DNA from 3 places in the Furfurilactobacillus rossiae genome. Region 1 is predicted to be linked to each of the others. Evidence: predicted binding sites of a transcription regulator. Region 1 holds the regulator's gene; each other region holds the start of a gene.

Region 1 (4,645 bases):
AAGAAAGTGGGCAATTCCTCTTGCATTCGATACTCTAAAACAACACCTAACACTTCGTCGCGCACCCATGAGCTCATCGAATCCGCGCCAATATCATCAATCATCAAGATTGGCGCCTGTTTAATAGCATCAACCTTTTCGGCAACATTATTTTTACCAATCGAATTTTTCATCTCCACAGCAAAACTGGGAAAGTGAACTAACGTTGACTGGTATCCCAATGTGGCGAGTTCATTGGCAATAGCGCCGAGTAAAAATGTTTTGCCGACTCCAAAATTGCCATAGAAGTACAGACCTTGATGAAATTCATGCGGTTTTTGTGAATAGTCAGCCACAAATTGCATCGCTTGCCGCAGTGCTTTAGCACGCTGCTCCTCTTCACCGTCCACGTTGTAATCACCAAACGACGCTTGTTCAATCATTTTCGGCATGGAAACTGCATGAACGCGCTTCTTAAGCATTGATCGTTTTTGGGCAAGTAGCGTGTCTTCCGTGGGTTCGTAAGTCACTTCCACATAATGGTCACTGACCACTAATTTTGGTTCGTATCCAGGTGCAAAAACTTGGTGACCAGCACGTAATTTATCACGCTGGCTCACATATTCGTACAATTTGGACCCATTACGTTCCAAAACATCCTCTGCCAACTCATCTTGATGTGCCTTAATGAACGCTTGTACATCGGGATCATTAATCGCATTTGCAATCAACCGTTGGTAATCAGAGTTCAGATTCTGGCGATTAAGTAAATCGCGCATTGATTTTCCTAAGTCCTGCATGATTATTGATCCTCCTGATTCTTTTTAGCCTGATTTAAACGTTGACGTAATTTTTGAATTTCATTAGCGTCATCTTCAGAAGCAGCCACTTCTGAAGTTGGTGTCTGTGACTGAGCGTTCCAATCCGTCAGTTGTTCTCGTGCCCTAGGTGCTCGACCATTTTGACGTTGAATCCGTTGCGATTCCTGCTCTTCCTTGTAGTTTCGCATGTGATCAATTGCTTGCTCTGGCGTCTGCACCTTAGCCTTTGCCCAATCATTAGCGACTCGATCAACATCATTAAGATAAAGGACATTTTTATCGCGATCACTGATAAGGTAGTAAATCAGCATGTTCACCACACTGGGCGCAAACAAGTGTCGATCCATGAATTTAGCCAAAACACGTTGTTCGCCGTCGCTAACATACTGATTCTTTTCAGTCTTTAAACTGGCCAAGAAGTCAGCTGGTGCATACGCTTTAACGGCTGCTACCAATGCTTTTATTTGTGCCTGATCCTGATTGTCACCGGTTGTTGTCACTGGTTGTGTTTGAACATTCTGGGCGTCACCATCGCTTGAGTTCACAGAATTGTCCACAGCCTGAGTCGCTTGAAATTGAGCAGCAACGACTTGTTTGAAACGGTTAGCGTCAAACTGATTTGTTGTCACGCTTGTCGCCTGGACAATAAAGTTAGCTAAACTTCGCTCATTTAATCCATACATCGTCGCTTCAGTAGCAATTAAATCACGTTGATTCATGACTGAATCCAACTCAACGTACTCTCGTTTTAAATAATCGCTTAGCAGTTTGAAGTCAACTTGAACCAAGCTAGATTCACGCTCAGCACGATGATTATCGGACTGAATCGACAACTGCGCTGGTCGGTTAGTTAATTGAGCATCACTCATATGAAATACGGTTAAAAAATCAGCTGATACATTTTTCATCTGGCTTACGTTAACCGTCGGCTGTTCAAATTTTGCCAACAGTTCATCATATCGTGTTTGACCAACCGATTGTAAAAGCAACACGCTGAGTAAATCATCAGCAAAAAAGGCAGTCGCCGAAAGTGGCGACTGCAGTTGATAAGCGTAAACATCCCCTAGTGCGTCTTGCTGGTAAAAACTATCCAACAAGCCGGCTGCTTCCAACCGCTTACGGGCAGCCAGAAAATGATCCAAATCCAATCGCAACCATGTCAACAGCTCACTGTGTTGACGACGATTAGACAACTGGGGGCGCTGACTAGCAAACGTAGTCAACCCTGTGTATAAACCAAATGCAGTAACACCCAATATCGGTGCGTACAACGTTTGCCAGCTCAACAGATGCTGCTCGTCACGAGGTGGCAGTGTAACCACAAATCCTGACCGCGGTGTTAAAGTTGGTGCAACATTCATGACTGACACTCCCTTCTTGTATTCAGCAATTAACGTTTATCCGAGTGTTTGTCCCGTTCAACCATTTCTTTCATTTCATCCAAAAAGACACTCATGTCCTTAAACTGACGATAGACACTGGCAAACCGAATATATGCAATCTCGTCAACATCAGCCAACTCATTCATAACGTACTCGCCAATCAGCTGACTTGAAATTTCATTCTCACCCAGTGCGCGGACCTTTGACTCAACCTTATCAACTACGGTATTCATTTGCTGCATGGTAACCGGTCGTTTTTCTGCAGAGCGAATAATGCCGCGAAGAATCTTCTCGCGACTAAATTCCTCACGGGTGCCATCTTTTTTAATGACTAATAATGGGGCTACTTCAACCCGTTCAAACGTTGTAAATCGAAAACCACATTTTTCACACTCGCGTCGTCGACGAATCGCCTGACCCTCTGCGGTCGGACGACTATCAACAACTCGGGTATCGTTATGGTGACACCGTGGACATTGCATAGCCTGTCTGTGCTCCTTTAATCAATACTAAATCGTTTTAATCCGCAGTCTGACGGACTTTGTCAAGCAAGTTTACCACTTGTAGACGGGTTTCTTCAAGTTGTTGGGAATTATCGATGATCATATCTGCCTTGGCAACTTTGTTAGCCAAGGATAATTGACTCTCAATTCGTTCATTAGCCTCTGCTAACGACAAGTTATCACGTGCCATCAACCGAGCCTGTTGAATCTTAAGTGGAACGCTAACTACCACAATCATGTCAACGTCTTTTTCATAGTGTTGCTCTAAGAGTAATGGCGCATCCAAGACAACTACGGGCGTATTTTGGCTCCTAAACCGATCAATTCGCGACCGAATTACTTTCCGGATAACGGGTTGAACAATTGCATTAAGCTCAGCTAACTTGTCGTCATCATTAAAGACTAGGTTGCCTAATTTGTGACGATCTAACTGACCCGTTGCTGTCAAAACAGTACCGCCAAACACACTCACGATATCTGCCAGAACGGTTGTGTTAGGCGCCACCACCTCGTGAGCGATTTTATCCGCATCAATAATTGGTATGCCTGCCGTTGCAAACATTTTAGAAACTGTTGATTTGCCACTGGCGATACCGCCAGTTAGTCCAATCACCGTTGTCACTTAGAAGTCTCCTTAGTCGCCGCTGCAGAATGTGTCTTGTAAGTAGCTGTCTTGGCAACATGTAGTTTTTGTTCCTTGGGGCAAAACGTGGTGCCCCGCTCACCAACTTTAATTTTCACCATTGTGGTGCCACACCGTTCACAAGGTTCACCGCCGTGACCATATGCGTGAAGTTCATTTTGAAATTCTCCCGCATGTCCAAACGCACTATACGTGAACACTGTCGTACCGTGATGTTCGATTGCCAATTGCAATTCATCAAAGATACTCAACCGTAATCGTTTGATTTGCGCAATGGTCACTGTATTTGCCGGTTGTTCCGGATGAATCTTGCTTAACCATAGCACTTCATCGCAGTAAATATTGCCCAACCCTGCAATGTTGCTTTGATCCAACAGCCAAGTCTTGATTGCTTTACGGCTCTTTGCCATTTTAGCAACTAAATACGCCACACTTAAGGTTTCCGGTGTTGGTTCCGGCCCCAACGTTTTTAGCCCACCAACAGTGTCTTCATCACCAGTATGGATCACAATCATGCGCCCAAATTTACGTGTATCGTTGTAACACAGTAACTGACCGTCACTTAAATGAAAAACAACATGGGTGTGTTTATCCCTTGGCATGTCAGCTGGTGCCCCAAAGTATTTGCCTTCCATTCGCAAATGAGAAACCATCGTCAGCCCGCCATCGAAGCGAAACAACAAATACTTGCCACGCCGATCGACTCGGGTAACTGTCCGTCCAGTCAACAGCGTCACAAAAGCGTCGGCCCCGTTTAACACCATCTTCGGGTAATAAACGTCAATTCCAGTAATCGTTTTTCCAACAACCATCCGCGTTAGCCCACGACGCACCGTTTCAACCTCAGGTAATTCTGGCATCATTCATGCCTCCATTTTGAAATTCAAGCTTTCGATAAATCGTTATTTCGCATCATACCAAGTAGATCCGTGAGCACTTTCAACTTTCAACGGAATGTCCAAACTAACAGCTGAATCCATGATGCTTGGAACTAATTTTTCAAGAATCGGAATCTCTTCCTTGGGTGCTTCAAAGACCAGCTCATCATGAATCTGCAGCAACATAGTAGCCTTTAAATCGCGATCAGTTAAGGCCTTCTGCATTTGAATCATAGCAATCTTAATAATATCTGCTGCTGACCCTTGAATTGGCGTATTCATCGCTGTTCGTGCTGCAAACGAACGGCGGTTAAAGCTCTTCGCATTGATATCAGGCAAGTACCGGCGACGATGCGTGATTGTCTCCACGTAGCCCTGCTTCTTTGCCTGCTCAACAACATCTTCTGTATATTTTTTAACATCGGGATATTCGCGGAAA
Region 2 (4,645 bases), 860 kb from region 1:
TTTTGTTTTCGTTCTGATCACTGTGATAACTCGTCCCATCAATGTCGTAAGTCGCTTGGCCGATTCGACCAGCTACCCGACCAACTGTCTTACAAACATAAAACGGTGTGGCTTCGTAATCCTTGAGTTGATCGTAGCTGATCAACAAATTCTTACGATTGTTGCCATCGGGCACGTCAAATCCTTGCCACGTTGCTCCTAGCGTCAATACACGTAATGATACTTGATTATCATTACTTAAAATTAATTGGTCGACTGACCGACCATCACTCAATTTACCAAACGGTTGCTGACTAAAATTCATAAAGGATGCCTCCACAATTTTTACTAAACTTTACTAGAGCCATTATAGATTTTGATGGAAGCGGTTTCAAGGACATTTAACTAACTCCTTCTTTCAAACAACCGCCTCGACAGAAAAACATTTCAAAAACTAGCCATATTAGCATCTAGCTTTTGAAATGTTTTTTATTGACCAATCGTTTCACAGAACTCGAACGTAGAAGCGAAGTACGGGAATTAAAGCCGAAGAACGTAACAATAAATCGCTCCCTAGACGAGTGCATATTGATTTTCCAACTACAGCCGACAATCAACATGCACATAACCATCAGCAATTAACGAACGAGTTTGTCCCAAATCACAACCTGGTCTTGAGCTAACGACTTCGGCACGTCAATAATTCGCTGATTTGAACTCCCACGAAATTGCAACGTTAAGTCCTTCTGTGACTCAAGGAACCGCCCATCAACCAAAATGTCAATCAACGACAATAACTCAAGCTTGTCATCAGAGTCCTTCAGCAATTCGTTCCATTTGTAACCAGTCCATGACCAAATATCCTTATCGTGGCCAAACTCCCGACGAATTCGTTTGCACAGCTGAATGCAAACATGTGTGTTGAGAAAGGGTTCACCACCCAGTAGTGTCAAACCTTGGACATAATCCTGACTCAAATCCGTGATAATTTGGTCCTCTAGATCTTGTGTATACGGATGCCCATAATGAAAGTTCTGTGCAGCCACATTGTAACAACCCGGACAATGAAATAAGCAGCCGCTAACGTATAAGCTGCAACGCACCCCTTCCCCGTCAACAAAATTAAACGGTTTGTAGTCCGCCACATAATCTAGACTGTGCTCACTGGCGAGCCATTCTTTGGGTGTCGGATTGTTTGGTCCTTTCGTACGCTGCTGCATGTTTAATCATCTCCGAAGTCATGTTTTTCTTTCGTGACGTAATCTCAATGTGACGACCGTGAACCATTGGGCGTTGCTGTGGGTTGCCCAAATAACCACACGTCCTTTTGACCACGTCACAATATTGTGGATCGTGATTTCCACATTGTGGGCACTCAAAACCCTTGGCTGTCGCCTTGAATTCGCCCTTGAAACCACACTTGAAACACTGGTCAATAGACGTGTTAGTGCCTAGATAGCCGACGTGATCATAGGCCCAGTCCCAAACGGCCTCGAGGGCTTTAGGATTTTGCTTCAAGTTCGGGTACTCACAGTAATGAATAAAACCGCCTGACGCATATTTAGGAAAGACTTCTTCAAACGTCAGTTTTTCAAACGGTGACGGGTGTTTACGAACATCATAGTGAAAACTATTCGTGTAATACTCTTTGTCAGTCACGTCAGCCACCCGACCAAATTTCTCAATGTCATCCTTGGCAAACGTGTCGGTCAGCGATTCAGCCGGGGTGGAATACAGACTATAGTGATACCCGCTTTCCTTTGCCCATTGATTACACTTTTCACGCAGTGCGGCCACAATCTTTTCAGCAAAATCGTGCGCTTCAGGATTCTGTTCCCATTTAGGTCCATAGAAGGTCGTGCATACTTCATAGATACCGATGTAACCAAGTGAAATTGTCGCCCGTTCATTCTTGAACAACTCATCAACGTCGTCATCCACTTTAAGTCGTTTGCCAAACGCACCATACATATAGAGTAACGGTGCGTTCTCCGGCCTAGCTTCTTTCGTTCGCTCAATTCGGTAAGCCAGTGCCGTATGACAAACGGCCATGCGTTCTTCAAAAATATCCCAAAACAGCTTTTTGTCGCCGTGTGCTGACAACGCAATCCGTGGCAAGTTGACAGTCACCACGCCTAAGTTCATGCGGCCAGAGTTAACCTCCACGCCGTTTTCATCTTTCCATCCTTGGAGAAAAGAACGACACCCCATTGGCGTCTTAAAACTGCCAGTGAGCGCTTTGATTTTGTCATACATCAAGAGATCTGGATACATTCGTTTGGTTGAACACTCAATCGCTAATTGCTTAATATCATAATTAGGATCTTGTGGATTCAAGTTGAGCCCGCGTTTAACGGTAAAAATCAGTTTCGGAAAAATTGCGGTCCGGTGTTCTTTACCCAGACCTTTAATCCGAATCTGTAAAATAGCCCGTTGAATTTCGCGCTCGATCCAGCTAGTTCCCAATCCAAAGTTCACCGTTGTAAATGGCGTCTGCCCTTGTGACGAATACAACGTGTTAATTTCGTACTCCAAGGCCTGCATAGCATCGTAAATATCTTTTTGCGTCTTTTGACGCGCGTAATCCTCACGTTTATCTTCGGCGACCCACTGTTCAGCATCTGCCATGTGCTTGTCGTAATTCAGTTGCGCGTAAGGCGCCAGTAGCTGATCGACCCGGTTTGCCGAACACCCACCATACTGAAGTGACGCAACGTTGGCAATGATTTGTGACATTTGAGCGGTCGCTGTTTGAATGGAATGTGGCGATGAAACCCACGCGTTACCAATTTTAAAACCATGTGCCAGCATTTCATCAAAGTCGATTAGGCAACAATTTGTTTCAGGTGTGACTGGTGAATAGTCAAGATCGTGCCAGTGAATGTCACCGCGCAAATGAGCCTTAGCCACAATATCTGGTAGCATTTTTAAACCAATAGCTCGACTCGCCGCACCAGCCTCAAGGTCACGCTGCGTGTTAAAAACATGACTGTCCTTATTCGCGTTTTCATGAACCACGTCCGCATCCCGACTAAACAACCTTTGAATACGAGCCTCAACACTTGTCGCCGCCGCGAATTGATCCTGATCATGCTTAAAATAGGCCTCATAGGCATCAGCGGCTTTCATTTGATCGTGCTTCAATAAGCTATTATGTAAAACCCGATGAATTTCCGCCGTTGGAATAATCTCTAAATCGTGCAGTGCATTCACGAGATCATGTTCAATTTCGTTAATTAAATCTTCGTCATTGACCAATTTGTGGAGGACAAACACAATCTTATAGGGGTAGAATTGAGTCACAGCCCCGCCGCGTTTTTGAACTGGCAATAATTTTAAAATTGCCAAGGGATTCGTAATTTGAACATTCTCCATTCGCTCACAACCTTTTATTGATGATAGTTTTATAATACTGGTTACGAGCTTTAAATCAATATGTAGTATGTGGATATCCTGTGGATAACTATATATAGTGTGCAATTAAATGATTCAAAGACAAAATTGCCTAGATAACGAAATGACAACCTGTTGTGTAGCACAACAGGTTGTCATTTTTTCGCTTTATCGTTTGTTTATTGCGTTTGTGTTACAAAATCCCACCACAACACCTTTAAAATTCTTCGTAAACCGTGGGATCCTGATTGAATGTCCGCCCATCAGGCTTAGTGAGTTGATTTATAGCAGTGATGTCCGCCTGGTCTAAATCAATTGCATCCAAATTCAGGTTTGCCCGTTGACGATCAACGTGTGCTGCCTTAGGTAACGGCACAACATTTAATGATTGTTCCCAGCGTAAAATCACTTGACCAACGCCACACTGATGTTTATCAGCAATTTGTTGCAAAACTGGATCTTTCAACATCGCCGAGGCACGCCCTAGTGGACTCCACGCTTCCGTGATGATGCCATTTACGTAGTCATACCGACGTTGCGCTTCTTGATTAAAGTACGGATGAAGTTCGATCTGATTGACTACCGGCTGAATTCCCGTTTCATTTCGCAAACGATCAATGTATTCGCCAGTGAAATTTGAAACACCGATGTACTTAACATACCCACGACGTTGCGCTTCTATCAGAGACGTCCAAGCTTCCACATACAAATTCTGTTTAGGATTGGGCCAGTGTAATAGAAATAAATCAAAGTAATCTAAGCCACTTCGATACAGGGATTCTTGAACGGCACTAATCGCATCGTCATGATGATAGTCACGGCCGGGCAACTTTGAACTCACAATCAACTGATCACGATCGACATCGCTGGCCTTAATGGCGGCACCCACTGCACCTTCATTTTCATAGCTAATAGCCGTATCGATTAGGCGGTATCCTGTATTAATGGCTTGTTTAATCGTGTTCATACCAGTCTCGCCCGTCAGCTGATACGTACCAAAACCGACTTTAGGTAATTCAAATTTTGTTTGACCCATCTGTGCACCTCTTCTTAGTTTTCACATTCAAACAAGATTATCATAAACCGGATTGCCTACGACCTGTCAAGTCGGCTGAATCCAGCGAAACTCATTGCTAACACAATCTGGAATTAGTAGAATCAAGTTATTAAACTATTATTATGAACACGAGGCTTCTAGTATGGAAATGAAATATGGTCGTAATTCTTTCTTCGATGGTGGTTTACTCGCCTACATCGGTTGGTCAATTTTAGG
Region 3 (4,645 bases), 940 kb from region 1:
GGTTTTGGTGATACAAGCCATCTTTCATAACGTCCGCTTTTAATGCCGCCCAGTCATCCTTAGTGGGGATAAAGATTCCCTTAAACTGGTCAGCTACTTTGTCTCGACTGGGACCCCAATCCTTCGTCACGTACTTGTCGAAGTAGGTACCATTGGCGTAATCGGATTTGTCGAATCCAGCAAACGTTTCATGGCGTTCACGAGCAATTTCGTTTGATGCTTTAAGTGACCAGTAATTCAGCAACATGAAGTAAACCTTCGTGAAGTCAAGGGAGTCTTCGTCACCATAGTGCATGTGGTTCTTTGCAAAGTAGGCGTGCAAGCCCATGGCACCTAAACCGATTGCATGGCTTTGTTGGTTACCGTACTGAACACTAGGCACAACATCGATATTACTGTGGTCCGTGACGTAAGTGAGGGCGCGAACCATTGCCTCAACGGAGTGGCCGAAGTCAGGGGAGGCCATTAAGTTAACAATGTTTGTTGAGCCAAGGTTACAACTGACGTCCTTACCAAGAACGTCGTATTCTTGCTTGTTATTGATTTTAGAAGGAGTCATGACTTGTAAAATTTCTGAGCAAAGGTTACTCATGATGATTTTACCAGCAATTGGATTATGCAAGTTAGCCGTGTCAATGTTAACGACGTAAGGGTAACCGGATTCCTGCTGAAGTTTGCTGATTTCAGTTTCTAGTGTTCGTGCGCGAATTTTCTTTTTGGCGATGTTCGGGTTGGCGACTAAATTGTCATACTCTTTAGTGATGTCAACATATGAAAATGGTTTGCCGTATTCTTTTTCAACACTTTGTGGCGAAAATAGGTACATGTCTTCGTCAGCAGCTACTAATTGGTAAAACTTATCTGGTACGGTAACACCAAGCGAGAGTGTTTTAACCCGTACCTTTTCGTCGGCAGCTTCTTTTTTGGCACCGAGGAAGCCGATGATATCTGGATGGAAAACGGATAGGTAAACCACACCGGCGCCTTGACGTTGACCTAATTGATTAGAGTAGGAGAAAGAGTCCTCAAGCAATTTCATAACAGGAACAACACCAGATGCGGCATTGGCGATACCTTTGATTGGTGCGCCTGCTTCACGCAAGTTTGACAGGTTAATGCCGACCCCACCACCAATACGTGACAGTTGCAGAGCAGAGTTTATACCGCGACCAATGGCGTTCATGTCATCTGTCATTTGGAGGACAAAGCAAGATACCAATTCACCACGACGAGCTCGGCCAGCGTTTAAGAAACTAGGTGTGGCTGGTTGGTAACGTTGGTGGACGATTTCGTCGGCTAGATCCATAGCTAGTTGTTCGTCGCCGTCTGCGAAGAACAATGCATTCATTGCAACGCGGTCGATAAAACTTTCTAAATATTGCTGATTATCGTTTGTTCGGAGTGTGTACTGGGCATAAAATTTGTAGGCTGCCATGAATGTCTTGAAGTGAAAATCTTGTGCGTTCAAATAGTCGTATAGTTTTTCCACAAAAGAAAAATCATACTTTTCAAAAAAGTCACGTTCGATGTAATTGTTATCAAGCAGGTAATCAAAACGTTCGCGAAGTGAGCCAAATTTCACAGTGTTGGGTTCAACATTTTCTGTTAGGAAAGCGGCGAGGGCTTCCTTATCTTTATTTAACGGAATTTGCCCGTTAACAGGAATGTTAATCTCATTGTTCAAGTCGTAATACGTGACGTCCTTTAAATCTTTTAATGCCATTTTTCTGTCACTCCCTGATTGATTTTTGATAAAAGAAAAGACGCACGCCAACGCTCCGCGTACGCCCGAGCCGTGTTCATTGATCGAATGATGGAAAATTAAGCCAGCTTTGCCAGAACATCTGGACGGAAACCAGACACTGCATCGACACCATCTGCATCAACGACCGGCATTGCTTGAAAACCGCGACCCTTTAAGTAGTCGATCAGTTCTGGATGCTGATTAATATTACGTTCCTCAAAATCAACGTTATGTGCGCTCAAAAAACGCTTTGTCATCTTGCACTGAATGCAATTATCCTTTGTAAATACAACAACTTTAGCCATAATGGCCACTTCCTCTCTCTGCACATTTGAACTTAAAAACTGGTTTTGCTGATGACCTAAGTATAGTGGCTGGAGATTGAAATGCAACAAAAAAATACCATATTTTGTGGCATTTATACAATGCATCCACAAGATATGGTGTCCTCAAAGGGTTTATAAAATTTCGAATTTTTTTCGTTACTTTTATCCGCGATTCCACTATGATGAAAACAGAAACGAGGTTAACTTAAATGATGAACAACCATTATTATACGCCAAATCCGGACGTTGTACACGACGAAGCGACGTGGAATTTTCGTCTATTAGGTCATGAAATAATGTTTACTACGGACAACGGTGTCTTCTCAAAACGCACTGTTGACTACGGTTCACGGGTTTTACTGGATGCGGTAAACTTAAACGACATTCCGTCAGGTTCAATTTTAGATATGGGTTGCGGGTACGGTCCTATTGGTCTTGCAATTGCTTTGGACAACCCTGATCGTGCCGTCGAGTTAGTCGACGTAAATGAGCGGGCACTAGCCTTAGCCAGGAGGAATGCAGAACAAAATCAAATTCATAACGCAACCATCTATACGTCCAATCAATACGAGAAGGTGACTAATAAATATGCAGCCATCGTTACCAACCCACCTGTTCGTGCAGGCAAGGCCGTTGTTGATGGCATGATTTCAGGCGCTCAAACGCATCTGCTGCCCAAGGGACGTTTAACCGTTGTTTTACAAAAAAAACAAGGCGCACCCTCTGCAAAAAAACTAATGCAGACAATTTTTGGTAATTGTGAAATCATCAAAAAAGATAAGGGCTACTATATCTTGGAATCAATTGCGAGTGATCAGGCTAATGGCTGAGATGAACGAAAATATAACGCCGACCATTGCTGAAGCAGGGATGAGCGAGGCTTTGAAGCAAGCACGGATCGCCGGCAGTGTTGGTGAAGTGCCGATCGGTGCAGTCGTCATGCACCAGGGGAAAATTGTGGGTCGTGGCTATAATCTGCGTGAGCATGCACAAGATGCAACGTTGCATGCGGAGATCATGGCGATCAGTGAAGCTAATCATACACTTAACACCTGGCGACTAGAAGATTGTCAGTTGTTTGTCACCATCGAGCCATGTCCCATGTGTAGTGGTGCCATTATCAACGCTCGGATTCCTGAAGTCTATTTTGGTGCCCGAGACCCTAAGGCTGGTACAGTGCGTTCTTTATACCAATTGCTGGAAGACCCACGTTTTAATCATCGAGTTATTGTTCATGAGGGACTCATGGCAGATCAAGCCAGCGCACTTATGCAGAATTTCTTTCGGGCAATCCGTCGAGGACGTGGTGCAAAAAAACCGGGTTCACAACGAACAAAATGACAAGCAAAACACTAGCTTTTATGACGTAAATAGCGTAGTATTATTAATTGCCGAAAGGCCATGAGGCAAGGTCGTCCTCACGAATTGTGTCAGGATCGGAAGGTAGCAGCACTAAGTCCGCGACGGTTTGTGCTTCATGTTTTATTGAAATTAACGGCGTTTGACCAATGGCTTTAACAACTGGTTGAGCGCTTTTTATTTATTTTTAAATACAAGTTGAGATTTGGAAGTACTGGTGTTATCTTTCGGGTCTAAAACCTTTATACTGATTTAGAGGAATGCTAACGAAGTGCGGATCCTTCGCACGATAAGGAACATCCATATGAGGAGTTTAACATGAGCTATCAAGCCCTTTATCGGGTATGGCGGCCGCAACGGTTTGATGAAATTGTTGGTCAGACCGTCATTACGCAAACATTAAAAAATGCTATTGTGACCCAGCAGACGAGTCATGCTTACCTTTTTTGTGGACCACGTGGGACCGGTAAGACATCAGCGGCGAAGATTTTTGCCAAGGCTATTAATTGTCCAAATCAGAAGGATGGCGAGCCGTGCAATAATTGTGATATTTGCAAGGCAATCACGGCCGGTCAGCTAAACGATGTCATTGAAATTGATGCTGCTTCTAACAACGGTGTTGAAGAAATTCGTGACATTCGTGATAAAGCCAAGTACGCGCCGACACAGGCCACTTATAAAATTTACATTATTGATGAAGTGCATATGTTATCAACCGGTGCCTTTAATGCTTTATTGAAGACTTTGGAAGAACCGCCGGCCAATGTGATCTTTATTTTGGCCACCACGGAACCGCATAAAATTCCGGCGACCATTATTTCACGGACACAGCGTTTTGATTTCAAACGAATTACGGCTCAAGAAAGTTTTGACCGAATGGTTTACATCTTGAAGCAAAAGCAAGTTGATTTTGAGGAACCAGCTTTAAAGGTCATTGCTAATGCGGCAGAAGGCGGAATGCGTGATGCCTTGAGTATTCTGGATCAAACGATTTCTTTCGGTGATAATGAAGTAACATTGGACAATGCTTTGTTAGTCACGGGAAGTGTGACCGAAAGTTTATTGGCTGACTATGTCAAACAGGTCGTTGCTCATGAAACGACGGCTGGGTTAGCGGCCCTCCAAAAGGTCCTAGACGATGGTAAAGATGCCGGTCGTTTTGTGGAGGACGTAATCAGTTATGTTCGTGACCTGCTTCTTTATAAAGAAGCGCCTG

What was found. Region 1 encodes NrdR, which represses ribonucleotide reductase genes. Its sites were predicted from a motif close to ACACNATATATNGTGT; they were not measured.
Region 2: nrdD (anaerobic ribonucleoside-triphosphate reductase) is a predicted target of NrdR. The motif match lies at 3,440-3,455, and genes of this name have one in related genera.
Region 3: nrdH (glutaredoxin-like protein NrdH) is a predicted target of NrdR. The motif match lies at 2,176-2,191, and genes of this name have one in related genera.

Annotation. Positions count from the first base shown of each region.
Region 1 covers NZ_CP040586.1:1,185,568-1,190,212, reverse strand. Annotated here, with positions in the region: gene dnaI (primosomal protein DnaI) at 1-779, opposite strand, end outside; gene LROSL1_RS05555 (DnaD domain protein) at 782-2,161, opposite strand; gene nrdR (transcriptional regulator NrdR) at 2,191-2,664, opposite strand; gene coaE (dephospho-CoA kinase) at 2,702-3,307, opposite strand; gene mutM (DNA-formamidopyrimidine glycosylase) at 3,304-4,188, opposite strand; gene polA (DNA polymerase I) at 4,231-4,645, opposite strand, start outside.
Region 2 covers NZ_CP040586.1:2,041,987-2,046,631, forward strand. Annotated here, with positions in the region: gene LROSL1_RS09925 (aldose epimerase family protein) at 1-304, opposite strand, end outside; gene nrdG (anaerobic ribonucleoside-triphosphate reductase activating protein) at 618-1,199, opposite strand; gene nrdD (anaerobic ribonucleoside-triphosphate reductase) at 1,141-3,354, opposite strand; gene LROSL1_RS09940 (aldo/keto reductase) at 3,590-4,408, opposite strand; gene LROSL1_RS09945 (DUF898 family protein) at 4,572-4,645, shown strand, end outside.
Region 3 covers NZ_CP040586.1:2,129,283-2,133,927, reverse strand. Annotated here, with positions in the region: gene nrdE (class 1b ribonucleoside-diphosphate reductase subunit alpha) at 1-1,723, opposite strand, end outside; gene nrdH (glutaredoxin-like protein NrdH) at 1,822-2,049, opposite strand; gene LROSL1_RS10340 (class I SAM-dependent methyltransferase) at 2,283-2,900, shown strand; gene LROSL1_RS10335 (nucleoside deaminase) at 2,893-3,411, shown strand; RNA gene ffs (signal recognition particle sRNA small type) at 3,464-3,560, shown strand; gene dnaX (DNA polymerase III subunit gamma/tau) at 3,748-4,645, shown strand, end outside.